DNA from 3 places in the Crenobacter sp. CS_VA4 genome. Region 1 is predicted to be linked to each of the others. Evidence: predicted binding sites of a transcription regulator. Region 1 holds the regulator's gene; each other region holds the start of a gene.
The links. Region 1 encodes HrcA, which represses chaperone genes, less so after heat shock. Its sites were predicted from a motif close to ATTAGCACTCGNNNNNNNCGAGTGCTAAT; they were not measured.

Region 1 (4,230 bases):
CGGCCGGTACGCCGACTTCCTTGTTCCAGATATTGAAGGCTTCGTCATCGGTGGCGTACACCGTGACCATCAGCTTGTCCTTCGGCAGATTCAGCCACTGTGGCGAGGTGAGGAACTCCCACGCGAAGACGATCGCGTCGCGCTTGAAGTAGTCGCCGAACGAGAAGTTGCCCAGCATCTCGAAGAAAGTGTGGTGACGCGCGGTGTAGCCGACGTTTTCCAGGTCGTTGTGCTTGCCGCCGGCGCGCACGCATTTCTGTGAGGTGGTGGCGCGGGTGTACGGGCGCTTGTCGAAGCCCAGGAACACGTCCTTGAACTGCACCATGCCGGCGTTGGTGAACAGCAGTGTCGGGTCGTTGCCTGGCACCAGGCTGCTCGAGGCCACGATCTGGTGGCCCTTGCTTTCGAAGTACTGCAGAAACTTCTGGCGAATTTCAGCGGTTTTCATGGTCGATGTGTCGCAATGCAAAAGCCCGACGCGGTGGCGTCGGGACTGGATTCGTGAGTCCGGAACCTGTCGATTGTGGCAACTGGCGCCACGGCTGGCAAGGTTTTCGGCCAACATGGCGGTGGCTGGCCGGGTTGGCCGAAAGCCCTGTCACTCGTCAAAGCCGTCGTCGGGTAGCTCATCGTCGCCGGCCGTGTCGAGTACCTGGCGGATCACGCTGCCGGAAAAACCCCGTGCGGCGAGGAAGCGCATTTGCTTGGCTTTTTCCTGCAGGGTACTCGGCGTGCTGCCGAATTTCTTCTGCCACTGGGCGCGGGCGGTGGCGAGTTCGTTATCACCGCTCTGTACCAGCTCGCGGATGGTGGCGTCGTCAACGCCCTTCATCCGTAGCTCCTGCGCTACCCGGCGTGCGCCGTATTTCTGGGTGCGAACGTGGGCAAATTGCTCGGCGAAGCGGCTGTCGGACTGCCAGCCGCGCTCGGCGAGGTCGGCGAGCAGGGCATCCAATTCGGCGGCCGATTCGGCGTGCGGCGCGAGCTTGCGGGCCAGTTCGGCCCGCGAGTACTCGCGCCGCGACAGCAAGTCTAGGGCTCGCGCCCTCAGACTCTTTCCGGTCATGCCAACAGGTCGTCGGCCAGTACGCCGTCGGTTTCGTCCTGGGTGCCTTCGGTGATGGAGAGACTGACGCCGACCTTCTCGCGGACCTTGGCTTCGATCTCGCGGGCGATGGCCGAGTTGTCCTTCAGCCACTGACGGGTGTTGTCCTTGCCCTGGCCGATCTTCTGGCCGTTGTAGGCGTACCACGCGCCGGACTTGTCGACGAAGGCGTGCTCGACACCCATATCGATGATCTCGCCTTCGCGCGAGATGCCTTCGCCGTACAGGATGTCGAAGGTGGCCTGGCGGAACGGTGGCGACACCTTGTTCTTCACCACTTTCACGCGGGTTTCGTTGCCGACCACTTCCTCGCCCTTCTTGATGCCGCCGATACGACGGATGTCGAGGCGGACCGAGGCGTAGAACTTCAGCGCGTTACCGCCGGTGGTGGTTTCCGGGTTGCCGAACATCACGCCGATCTTCATGCGGATCTGGTTGATGAAGATCACCAGGGTGTTGGTGCGCTTGATGTTGCCGGTCAGCTTGCGCAGCGCCTGGCTCATCAGGCGGGCCTGCAGGCCGACGTGGCTGTCGCCCATCTCGCCTTCGATCTCGGCCTTCGGCACCAGAGCCGCCACCGAGTCGACCACGATCACGTCGACGCCGCCCGAACGCACCAGCATGTCGGCGATTTCCAGCGCCTGTTCACCGGTGTCCGGCTGCGAGATCAGCATCTCGTCGACCTTCACGCCGAGCTTCTGCGCGTACTGTGGGTCGAGCGCGTTTTCCGCGTCGATGTAGGCGCAGGTGCCGCCCAGCTTTTGCGCCTCGGCGACCACCTGCAGGCACAGGGTGGTCTTACCGGACGATTCCGGGCCGTAGATTTCCACCACGCGACCGCGCGGCAAGCCGCCCACGCCCAGAGCCAGGTCGAGGCCGAGCGAGCCGGTGGAGATCACTTGCAGGTTTTCGGTGATCTGGTTGTCGCTCATGCGCATGATCGAGCCCTTACCGAACTGCTTTTCGATCTGGGCCAGGGCCGCACTCAGCGCTTTGCTTTTATCGTCCGCCATGCTTTCTCCAAACGGGGGTCTTGGGTTTTGGCCGCCGGCACTGCCGTCCGGGGGGAGGCGCTGCCGGGTCGGCAGGCCCGCCGGGCCTGGATTCGGGCAGGTTTTGCCTGCGGCGCTTACGGGAAACTGGCCGGAATTATCGCACAAATCGGCGCGCCGCATTTTTGCCGCGGATGGGATGGGCGCAGCGCTTGAGAAATCGCGGCTTTGCGTCCACTTTTGCAAGTAAGGAGGGCTGTGACAGAATGAAAGCCATGTTGAATGACCGCGCCCAACGCCTGCTCAAGACGCTGATCGAACGCTATATCGCCGACGGTCAGCCGGTCGGCTCGCGCACGCTGTCGATGCTGTCCGGTCTCGAACTGTCGTCGGCGTCGATCCGCCACGTGATGGCCGAGCTGGAAGAGATGGGGCTGATCGTCAGCCCGCACACCTCGGCCGGCCGGGTGCCGACCGCGCGCGGTTACCGCATGTTCGTCGACAACCTGCTGACCATCGGCCCCTTGCAGGACTCGCTGATGAGCCAGCTCGAAACCGGCCTGCGCCCGGACAGCCCGCAGCGAGTGGTGCAGGCCGCGTCGTCCTTGCTCTCCGAGCTGACCCACTTCGCCGGCGTGGTGCTGACCCCGCAGCGGCCCGACGCGGCGTTTCGTCAGATCGAGTTCCTGCGGCTGTCGGAAAAGCGCATCCTGCTGATCCTGGTCACGCTCGACGGCGACGTGCAGAACCACCTATTGACCCCCGAGCGCGACTACAGCAGCGCCGAGCTGACCCTGGCAGCCAACTTCCTCAACAGCCATTACGCCGGGCTCGGGCTCGCCACCGTCGCCGAACGGATGACGGCGGAACTCGCCCAGTTGCAGAGCGACATCTCCTCGCTGATGGCTGCGGCGATCGAGCTGGGCCGGCGCGCGCAGTCCGACCCGGCCGACGCGGTGGTGATCAGCGGCGAGGCGAAGCTGTTGCAGGTCACCGACCTGTCCGACGACATGACCCGGCTGCGCGAGCTGTTCGCCACCTTCGAGCACAAGACCGAGCTGCTGCAACTGTTGAACCAGAGCCGCGGCGGGCAGGGTGTGCGCATCTTCATCGGCGAGGAGTCGGGCGTGATGACGCTCGGCGACTGCTCGGTGGTCACCGCGCCTTACCTTATCGACGGCCAGGTGGTCGGCACGCTGGGCGTGGTCGGCCCGACCCGCATGGCCTACGAGAAAGTCATCCCGATCGTGGACATCACGGCGCGCCTCATCAGCAGCGCGCTGTCGCATCACGAATGAACCCGGCGCGGGACGGCGTTCGGCCGACCCGCGCCAGCACTGGAGTTTTCCATGATCCGAAGCAAGACCCTGCTGGCCGCTGTCGGCCTGATTTTCGCCGGCCACGCGCTGGCCGACGCGGCGTTTCTCGCGCGGCCGGACGTGCAGCGCTATATCGACGAGCAGGTGGCTACCGGCCAGTTCAACCGGCCGGAGCTGGAGGCGGTGTTCGCCAACGTGGAAACCAAACCGAACATCCTGAAGATCCTCGACAAGCCGTCCACCTCGCGGCCGTGGTACCAGTTCCGCCCCAACCACGTGAACGAGCGGCTGATCGCCGGCGGCGCCAAGTTCTGGCGTGACAACCTGGCGGCGCTGGAAAAAGCCCAGCAGATCTACAAGGTGCCGCCGCAGATGATCGCCGCGATCATCGGCATCGAAACCGGCTACGGCAGCAATATGGGCAGCTTCCGCGTGGTCGATGTGCTGTCGACGATCGGCTTCGACTACCCGCGCCGCGCCGAATACTTCCGCGGCGAGCTGACCGAATTCCTGCTGCTGGCCAAGGAGGAGCGCGCCAACCCGCTGTCGTTCAAGGGCAGCTACGCCGGCGCGATGGGCATGCCGCAGTTCATGCCGTCGAGCTACCGCAAGTGGGCGGTCGACTTCGACGGCAGCGGCCATCGCGACATCTGGAGCAACCGCAGCGACGCGATCGGCAGCGTCGCGCATTACTTCGCCACCTTCGGCTGGATCGGTGGCGACGACATCCTGCTGCCGGCGCAGGTGACGCCGGGCCCGCAGATCGACAAGCTGGTGTCCGACAAATTCAACCTTCACTACACGGTGGGCGAAC
Region 2 (4,230 bases), on a different contig from region 1:
GGCGGCCGGCGACACCTTCCGCGCCGCGGCGCGCGAGCAGCTGGTCGCCTGGGGCGATCGCAACAACATCACGGTGATCACCCAGCAGGGCGGCGACGCGGCGGCGGTGTGCTTCGACGCGATCAAGGCCGCCGAGGCGCGCGGCATCGACATCGTGCTGGCCGACACCGCCGGCCGGCTGCCGACCCAGCTGCACCTGATGGAAGAGATCAAGAAGGTGAAGCGGGTGATCCAGAAGGCGCTGCCGGACGCGCCGCACGAGATCGTGCTGGTGCTCGACGCCAATATCGGCCAGAACGCGCTGAACCAGGTGAAGGTGTTCGACGAGGCGCTCGGCCTGACCGGCCTGGTCCTGACCAAGCTCGACGGCACCGCCAAGGGCGGCGTGATCGCGGCGATCGCCAAGCAGCGGCCGATCCCGCTGCGCTTCATCGGCGTCGGCGAGAGCATCGACGACCTGCGCCCGTTCAGCGCCCGCGACTATGTCGACGCGCTGATCGACTGATTCATCAATTGACCAGTGGCGGCGGGCGGCTCGCCCGCCGCCAAGCAAGGGGAACCGTCTCGCATGATCCAGTTCGACCAGGTCACCAAGCGTTACCCGGGCGGCGTCGAGGCGCTGAAAAATCTCAGCTTCGGCATCGAGACCGGCGAGATGGTGTTTCTCGCCGGCCACTCCGGCGCCGGCAAGTCGACGCTGCTGAAGCTGATCTCCGGTCTCGAGCGCGCCACCGCCGGCAACGTGATGGTCAGCGGCCACAACCTGTCCAAACTGCGCGGCAGCCAGCTGCCGTTCGTGCGCCAGCACATCGGCGTGGTGTTCCAGGACCACAAGATCCTGTTCGACCGCAATGTGTTCGACAATGTGATGCTGCCGCTCGACATCATCGGCTTCGACCGCCGCGAGGCCGGCCGCCGGGTGCGCGCCGCGCTCGACAAGGTCGGCCTATTGGGCAAGGAAAAGGTGATGCCGATCCGCCTGTCCGGCGGCGAGCAGCAGCGGCTGTGCATCGCCCGCGCGGTGGTGCACCGCCCGGCGATCCTGATCGCCGACGAGCCTTCGGCCAACCTCGACCGCGCCTACGCGCTCGACATCATGGAATTGTTCAAGTCCTTCCACCAGGTCGGCGTCACCGTGCTGATCTCGGCGCACGACGAGACGCTGATGGAAGACTATGGCCGCCGCATCCTGCGTCTGAAGGAAGGACAGTTCGCCGCATGAAACACTACCTGTTCTTGCACTGGCAGAGCGCGCGCACCGCGCTCGCCAAGATCCTGCGCCAACCGGTCGGCAGTCTGCTGTCCCTGGCGATGCTGTCGGTGGCGATGGCGCTGCCCTTGTCGCTGTACCTGACGGTGATGAGCGTCCAGGACTGGGTCGGCAAGCTGACCGCGACGCCGCAAGTCACGCTGTTCATGGAGCAAAGCGCCGAGCAAGCGGATATCGCCGCGGTCGGCAGCGCGCTGAAGACCCATCCGCGGGTGAAGGGCTACACCTTCGTCAGCAAGAAGCAGGCGCTCACCGACCTGGAAAAGCGCAATGGCATGGCCGGGCTGACCGATGGGCTCGGCGGCAATCCGCTGCCGGACGCGTTCGTCGTCACCCCGGCGACGCTGGAGCCGAAGCAGCTGGAGCTGCTGCAGAAGGAGCTGTCCGGCCTGCCGATGGTGGAAGAGGCGCAGTTCGACGCCAACTGGGCGAAGCGGCTGTACGGCATGGTCGAGCTGGGCAAGCAGCTGACGGTGTTCCTGGCGCTGGCGCTGAGCGTGGCGCTGGTGCTGATCACGCACAACACCATCCGGATGCAGATCCTGGCGCGCCGCGACGAGATCGAGGTGTCGAAACTGATCGGCGCGACCGACAGCTTCATCCGCCGGCCGTTCCTGTATCACGCGCTGTGGCAGGGCCTGTTGGCCGGCCTGGTGGCGTGGGGGCTGACCAGCTGGCTGATCGCCACCGCCAACCCGGCGATCGCCGAATTCGCACGGCTCTACAACGAGCGGGTGGAACTTCGCGGCCTGGCCCCACTCGAACTGGCTTTGGTATTGGCTGGTGCGGCGCTGCTCGCCACGCTGGGCGCCCGGCTGGCGGCCGATCACCATCTGCGCCGGGTCAGCGCCAGCTAGCCCGAAGCCGCATTGAATCAGGCTATTGATATCATTGAAAAATTCCAACGGCGACCGGACCGGCGCCGTTTGGCACTCGCGAACGTCGAGTGCTAAGATACGGTCCATGCCCAAGGAGGAATGCCAACCTATGACAGCTACTATCGCTCTGCCCGTCCCTTCGACCAACGGCAGTCTGGAGCAGTACATCCAGACGGTGAACAGCATCCCGATGCTGACGCCCGAAGAGGAAAACGAGCTGGCGACACGCTTCCACCGCTCCGAGGATCTGGAAGCGGCCAAAAAGCTCGTGCTGTCCCACCTGCGCGTGGTGGTATCGATTGCCCGCGGCTACGCCGGTTACGGCCTGCCGCAAGCCGACCTGATCCAGGAAGGCAATATCGGCCTGATGAAGGCGGTGAAACGCTTCGAGCCGACCCGCGGCGTGCGGCTGTTCTCGTTCGCGGTGCACTGGATCAAGGCGGAAATCCACGAATTCATCCTGCGCAACTGGCGCCTGGTGCGCGTCGCGACCACCAAGCCGCAGCGCAAGCTGTTCTTCAACCTGCGCAGCATGAAGAAGAGCTTCGCCGCGCTGACCGACCATGAAGCGCAGCAGATCGCCGACGATCTTGGCGTGAAGCGCGAAGAAGTACTGGAAATGGAGACCCGCCTGACCGGTCAGGACATCGCCCTGGTGGCCGACAGCGACGACGACGAGGCGTTCGCGCCGATCGACTGGCTGGCCGACCACGACCACGAGCCGACCCGTCAGCTGGAGAAGCGCGCGTTCGACCGGCTGCAGAGCGACGGCCTGCGCGAGGCGCTGGAAGCGCTCGATCCGCGCAGCCGCCGCATCATCGAGGCGCGCTGGCTGGCCGACGACAGCGGCGCGACGCTGCACGAACTGGCCGCCGAGTTCGGCGTGTCGGCCGAGCGGATCCGCCAGATCGAGGCGAAGGCGCTGACCAAGATGAAGACGACGCTCGCCGCCGAAGTCGCCTGAGCGATTCGACCTCCCCATGAAAACAGCCCGCAGATGCGGGCTGTTTGTTTTGCTGCGGCCGGCTAACCCGGCCAAGATTCACTCGTCGCTGCCGGCGCTGGCGCTCTTGTAGCGCGCCGGCAGGCGGTCGTAGCCGGCCTGGGCGACGCGGCGCAGCCCGGCGTACTGCGGCTGGTCGTCCAGGTCGTCGAGGAAGCTCTGCGCGTAGGTCGGGAACGACGCCAGCGCCTGGCCGAGTGTCTCTTCGGCGCGGCGGTTGTCGCCGGCCAGCACCTCGAGCTTGGCCTTCTTCAGCAGCACGTCCGGGTACGGGCGCGACGCCGCCAACAGGTTCACCCAGCGGCGCTTCTGCGCCAGATTGTCCGGCGTGGCGTCGAGGTAGTTGTCGAGCGTGCTGAGCGCGTGGAAGGCGTACAGCGGCTCATGCTCGACGATGTCGGCGAGCCGGGCGATCCGCGGTGCGTCGCGCTTGGCGTTGTCGTACGGCGTGTACAGGCCGACCAGCTCCCAGTAGCGGTGATAGCCCTGCACCGACAGCACGGTCAGCACCACCGCCAGCACCGCGCTGCCGAACGGCCAGAGCCAACCGCGGCGCAGCGCTTCCGGCGGCGGCGCCAGCGCCACCGCCATCACCAGCACCGCCAGGAAGTACAGGTACCAGAGCGGGTATTCGAGCAGGCTGTGCAGCAGCGTCACCGCCAGCATCGCCAGCGGCAACGCGCCTTCCGGCCGCGCCGGGCGGCTGAAGTACGGCCACAGCGCCCAGACGAAGCCGCCGAGCGTGACCAGCGTGCCGAGCAGGCCGACTTCGGCCAACAGCTGCAGCACCAGGTTGTGCGCGTTGGTGAACAGCCCGCTGTTGAACGCCGCGTCGGCGAACTCCGGGCGCATCTGCAACAGCACGCTCTGCGTGCCGAACTGCGACCAGCCGGTGCCGAACCACGGCTGCGCCTGGAACACGATCCAGGCCTTGTGCCACTCGACGAAGCGGCGCGCGCCCATGCCGTCGCCGTTGGCGGCGAGCCGCTCGACACCGCTCGCCACCTCGACCTGGCTGTGGGTGAACAGCGATATCAGGTGGTTGGCGAGCGGCAGCACGAACTGGCCGGCGATGATCG
Region 3 (4,230 bases), on a different contig from region 1:
GTGGCAGTACGCAAGATCGAATTCAAGGAAATCTACACGCCGCTGGCGAAAGCCGACGCGGCGGAACAGGCTGGGCGTTGCCTGTCCTGTGGCAACCCCTACTGCGAATGGGAATGCCCGGTACACAACTACATCCCGAACTGGCTGAAGCTGGTGCAGGAAGGCCGGCTGTTCGAAGCGGCCGAGATGTCGCACAAGACCAATAGCCTGCCGGAAATCTGCGGCCGGGTCTGCCCGCAGGATCGCCTCTGCGAAGGCGCCTGCACGCTAAATCAGGGCGGCTTCGGCGCGGTGACGATCGGCTCGGTCGAGAAGTACATCACCGACGAGGCGTTCAAGGCCGGCTGGCGGCCGGACATGTCCAAGGTGGTGTGGAGCGACAAGAAGGTCGCGATCATCGGCGCCGGCCCGGCAGGCCTCGGCTGCGCCGACATCCTGGTGCGCAACGGCGTGAAGCCGGTGGTGTTCGACCGCTACGAGGAAATCGGCGGCCTGATCACCTTCGGCATCCCCGAGTTCAAGCTTGAAAAAGACGTGATCAAGACGCGCCGCAAGATCATGGAAGAGATGGGTGTCGAGTTCCGCCTCAACACCGAGATCGGTATCCACGTCAGCATCGACGAGTTGCTGGCCGACTATGACGCGGTGTTCATGGGCATGGGCGCCTACCAGTACATGAAGGGCGGTTTCGACGGCGAGGAACTGCCGGGCGTGCTCGAAGCGTTGCCGTTCTTGATCAACAACGTGCGAAATAGCATGGGCACGTTGCCGGAGGGCGAAGCGCCGCTGTCGATGGAAGGCAAGCGGGTAGTGGTGCTCGGCGGTGGCGACACCGCGATGGACTGCAATCGCACCTCGATCCGCCAGGGCGCTGAGAGCGTGATCTGCGCCTACCGCCGCGACGAAGCGAATATGCCGGGTTCGAAGCGCGAAGTCGCCAACGCCAAGGAAGAGGGCGTCGAGTTCCTGTGGAACCGCCAGCCGCTCGACATCGAGCAGGCCGCTGACGGTTCGCTGCGCCTGAAGTTGGCCGAAACCCGCCTGGGCGTCGCCGACGCGAAAGGCCGTCGCAACGCCGAGGTGGTGCCGGGCTCGGAACAGGTGCTCGAGTGCGATCACGTGATCGTCGCCTTCGGCTTCCAGGTCGAGCGTCAGAGCTGGTTCGATCACGCCAAGGTGGAAACCGACCCGCGCGGCCGTACCATCGCCAAGTCCTGCGGCGAGCACCCGTTCCAGACCAGCAATCCGAAGATCTTCGCCGGTGGCGACCAGGTGCGCGGCGCCGATCTGGTGGTGCGCGCGGTGTTCGAAGGCCGCCAGGCGGCCGAGGGGATGCTCGCCTATCTGGGCGTGTGGTAAACACTGGCGTAAAGAGAACCGTGTAATGTCAAAGCCCACCTGATGTGGGCTTTGTTTTGCCTGTATTGCATGACCCAGTACGGGTCGTTACATGCCATTCATGCCAGCATGATGTGGGTGCTGGCATAATGGGCGGTCACTTCTACGAGAAGCTTTAGATAGTCTTTATGTTGATGATTGTATTTGGCGCTCTGCTGGCGTCTTTTTTGATGGCGGTACTGATTGTCCGCTTCCAGCATGTGCATGCGAGGTTTACCGCTGACAATGATCTGGGCGGTGTACAGAAATTTCATGCCACTCCTGTTCCCCGCATTGGCGGAGTGCCCGTGATGGTCGGCTTGTTAGCTGGGGCCGGATTTGCGGCGCTTAAGTGGCCTAATTCCGAAGCCTGGCTATTGTTGATCTCTGCTCTTCCCGCATTTGGCGCGGGGTTGGTTGAGGACATGACCAAGAAAGTGGGGCCGCTGCCTCGCTTATTGGCCACCTTCGTGGCGGCTTTGCTTGGTTTCTGGTTGCTACGAGCAGGGCTGCACCGGCTGGGTATTCCAGGTCTTGACGACATGCTCAGCCAGTACTGGTTGCTCTCGCTGCTGTTTACGATTGTTGCAGTGGGGGGGGTCGCACATGCTGTCAACATCATCGATGGGTACAACGGTCTGGCTGGCGTGGTGGCAATCTTCATTTTCCTCGCCTTGGCGTATGTCAGCTTCAAGGTGGGCGACACGGTGCTGTGGGGAATGAGCATGGCGGCCATCGGAGCCATCTTGGGATTCCTGTTGCTCAATTTCCCTCGTGGCATGATCTTTTTCGGCGATGGTGGCGCCTACGTCGTCGGTTTCCTGATCGCCGAAATTTCTGTGCTGCTGGTGACCCGTCACCCGCAAGTATCCCCTTGGTTCCCGCTGTTGCTGGTGATTTACCCTGTGTTCGAGACCCTGTTCTCGATCTATCGTAAGAAATTTCTGCGGAATATGTCCCCAGGTATGCCGGATGGTTTGCACCTGCATATGTTGGTCTATAAACGTTTGGTGCGTTGGATGGTCGGTTCTCGAGAAGCCCGCCATATGACCCACCGCAACAGTCTGACGTCCCCCTACTTATGGGCGCTCACCTCGCTCGCCGTAGTGCCAGCTACCCTGTTCTGGGACAACACCACCGCGCTGGTTGGTTTTGTCGTGTTGTTCGTGCTGGCCTACATCGGCCTGTACCGGATGATCATCCGCTTCCGGACGCCGGGCTGGCTGGTGTTGCGCAAGCAGCGCAAGCACTGATTGCCCGTTTCCCCTTGACCGCAGCCGGCCGTGTGCCGGCTGCTTGCATTTCGGCCAACCTTGCCTTGACCCCATCGTCTTGAAATCGGCGCCTGGCCGCCCCATCTGACTTTGCATTGCCGATGTCCGGCCAGCTCTTGAAAACCCCCCGAGCTGTCCCTATTATTAGCACTCGATACCGGAGAGTGCTAAAGCACCCGGTCAATCCGCTGATTTGATTGAGCTTTCATTCTCAACGCCAACGCTTATTTGGAGAGATCAATGGCAATTCGTCCTTTGCACGACCGCGTGGTTATCAAGCGTCTGGAAGCTGAAGAAAAAACTGCTTCCGGCATCGTTCTTCCTGGCGCCGCCGCCGAGAAGCCGGACATGGGCCAAGTGCTCGCCGTCGGCAACGGCAAGATCCTGGACAACGGTGAACGCCGCGCTCTCGACCTGAAAGTGGGCGACAAGGTGATCTTCGGCAAGTACTCCGGCCAGACCGTCAAGGTCGACGGCGAGGAAGTACTGGTGATGCGCGAAGAAGACGTGATGGGCATCGTGGAATAAGCCACGCCCCGCGCAGCACGATCAACCGAATACAGAATTTGGAGAGCAGCAATGGCAGCTAAAGACGTTAAGTTTGGTGATTCCGCCCGTCAACGCATGGTCGCTGGCGTCAATGTCCTGGCCGATGCGGTCAAGGTGACCCTGGGCCCGAAAGGTCGCAACGTGGTGCTGGACCGCTCGTTCGGCGCGCCGACCATCACCAAGGACGGCGTATCGGTCGCCAAGGAAATCGAACTGAAGGACAAGTTCGAGAACATGGGCGCGCAGATGGTCAAGGAAGTCGCGTCGAAGACCTCCGACGTGGCCGGTGACGGTACCACCACCGCGACCGTGCTGGCGCAAGCCATCGTGCAGGAAGGCATGAAGTACGTGACCGCCGGCATGAACCCGATGGACCTGAAGCGCGGCATCGACAAGTCGGTGATCGCCCTGGTCGAAGAGCTGAAGAAGATCGCCAAGCCATGTGCGACGTCGAAAGAAATCGCCCAGGTCGGCTCGATTTCGGCCAACTCCGATGAAGACATCGGCGAAATCATCGCCAACGCGATGGAAAAAGTCGGCAAGGAAGGCGTGATCACCGTCGAAGACGGCAAGTCGCTGCAGAACGAGCTGGACGTCGTCGAAGGCATGCAGTTCGACCGCGGTTATCTGTCGCCGTACTTCATCAACAATCAGGAAAAGCAGATCGCTCAGCTCGACAACCCGTTCGTGCTGCTGTTCGACAAGAAGATCTCGAACATCCGCGACCTGCTGCCGGTACTGGAGCAGGTGGCCAAGTCCGGCCGTCCGCTGTTGATCATCGCCGAAGACGTTGAAGGCGAAGCGCTGGCGACCCTGGTGGTCAACAACATCCGCGGCATCCTGAAGACCGTGGCCGTCAAGGCTCCGGGCTTCGGCGACCGTCGCAAGGCGATGCTGCAAGACATCGCGACCCTGACCGGTGGTGTGGTGATCGCCGAGGAAGTCGGCCTGACCCTGGAAAAAGCCACTCTGGAAGACCTGGGCCAAGCCAAGCGCGTCGAAATCGGCAAGGAAAACACCATCATCATCG

Region 2: rpoH (RNA polymerase sigma factor RpoH) is a predicted target of HrcA. The motif match lies at 2,196-2,224, and genes of this name have one in related genera.
Region 3: groES (co-chaperone GroES) is a predicted target of HrcA. The motif match lies at 2,795-2,823, and genes of this name have one in related genera.

Annotation. Positions count from the first base shown of each region.
Region 1 is NZ_JBVMAE010000002.1:279,042-283,271, reverse strand. Features, by position in the region: gene alaS (alanine--tRNA ligase) at 1-448, opposite strand, end outside; gene recX (recombination regulator RecX) at 599-1,066, opposite strand; gene recA (recombinase RecA) at 1,063-2,118, opposite strand; gene hrcA (heat-inducible transcriptional repressor HrcA) at 2,364-3,395, shown strand; gene mltB (lytic murein transglycosylase B) at 3,447-4,230, shown strand, end outside.
Region 2 is NZ_JBVMAE010000001.1:4,967-9,196, forward strand. Features, by position in the region: gene ftsY (signal recognition particle-docking protein FtsY) at 1-505, shown strand, start outside; gene ftsE (cell division ATP-binding protein FtsE) at 569-1,222, shown strand; gene ftsX (permease-like cell division protein FtsX) at 1,219-2,127, shown strand; gene rpoH (RNA polymerase sigma factor RpoH) at 2,258-3,112, shown strand; gene ACZ2IA_RS00065 (PglL family O-oligosaccharyltransferase) at 3,191-4,230, opposite strand, start outside.
Region 3 is NZ_JBVMAE010000006.1:13,814-18,043, reverse strand. Features, by position in the region: gene ACZ2IA_RS07245 (FAD-dependent oxidoreductase) at 1-1,359, shown strand, start outside; gene ACZ2IA_RS07240 (hypothetical protein) at 1,458-1,652, opposite strand; gene ACZ2IA_RS07235 (MraY family glycosyltransferase) at 1,689-2,630, shown strand; gene groES (co-chaperone GroES) at 2,892-3,179, shown strand; gene groL (chaperonin GroEL) at 3,231-4,230, shown strand, end outside.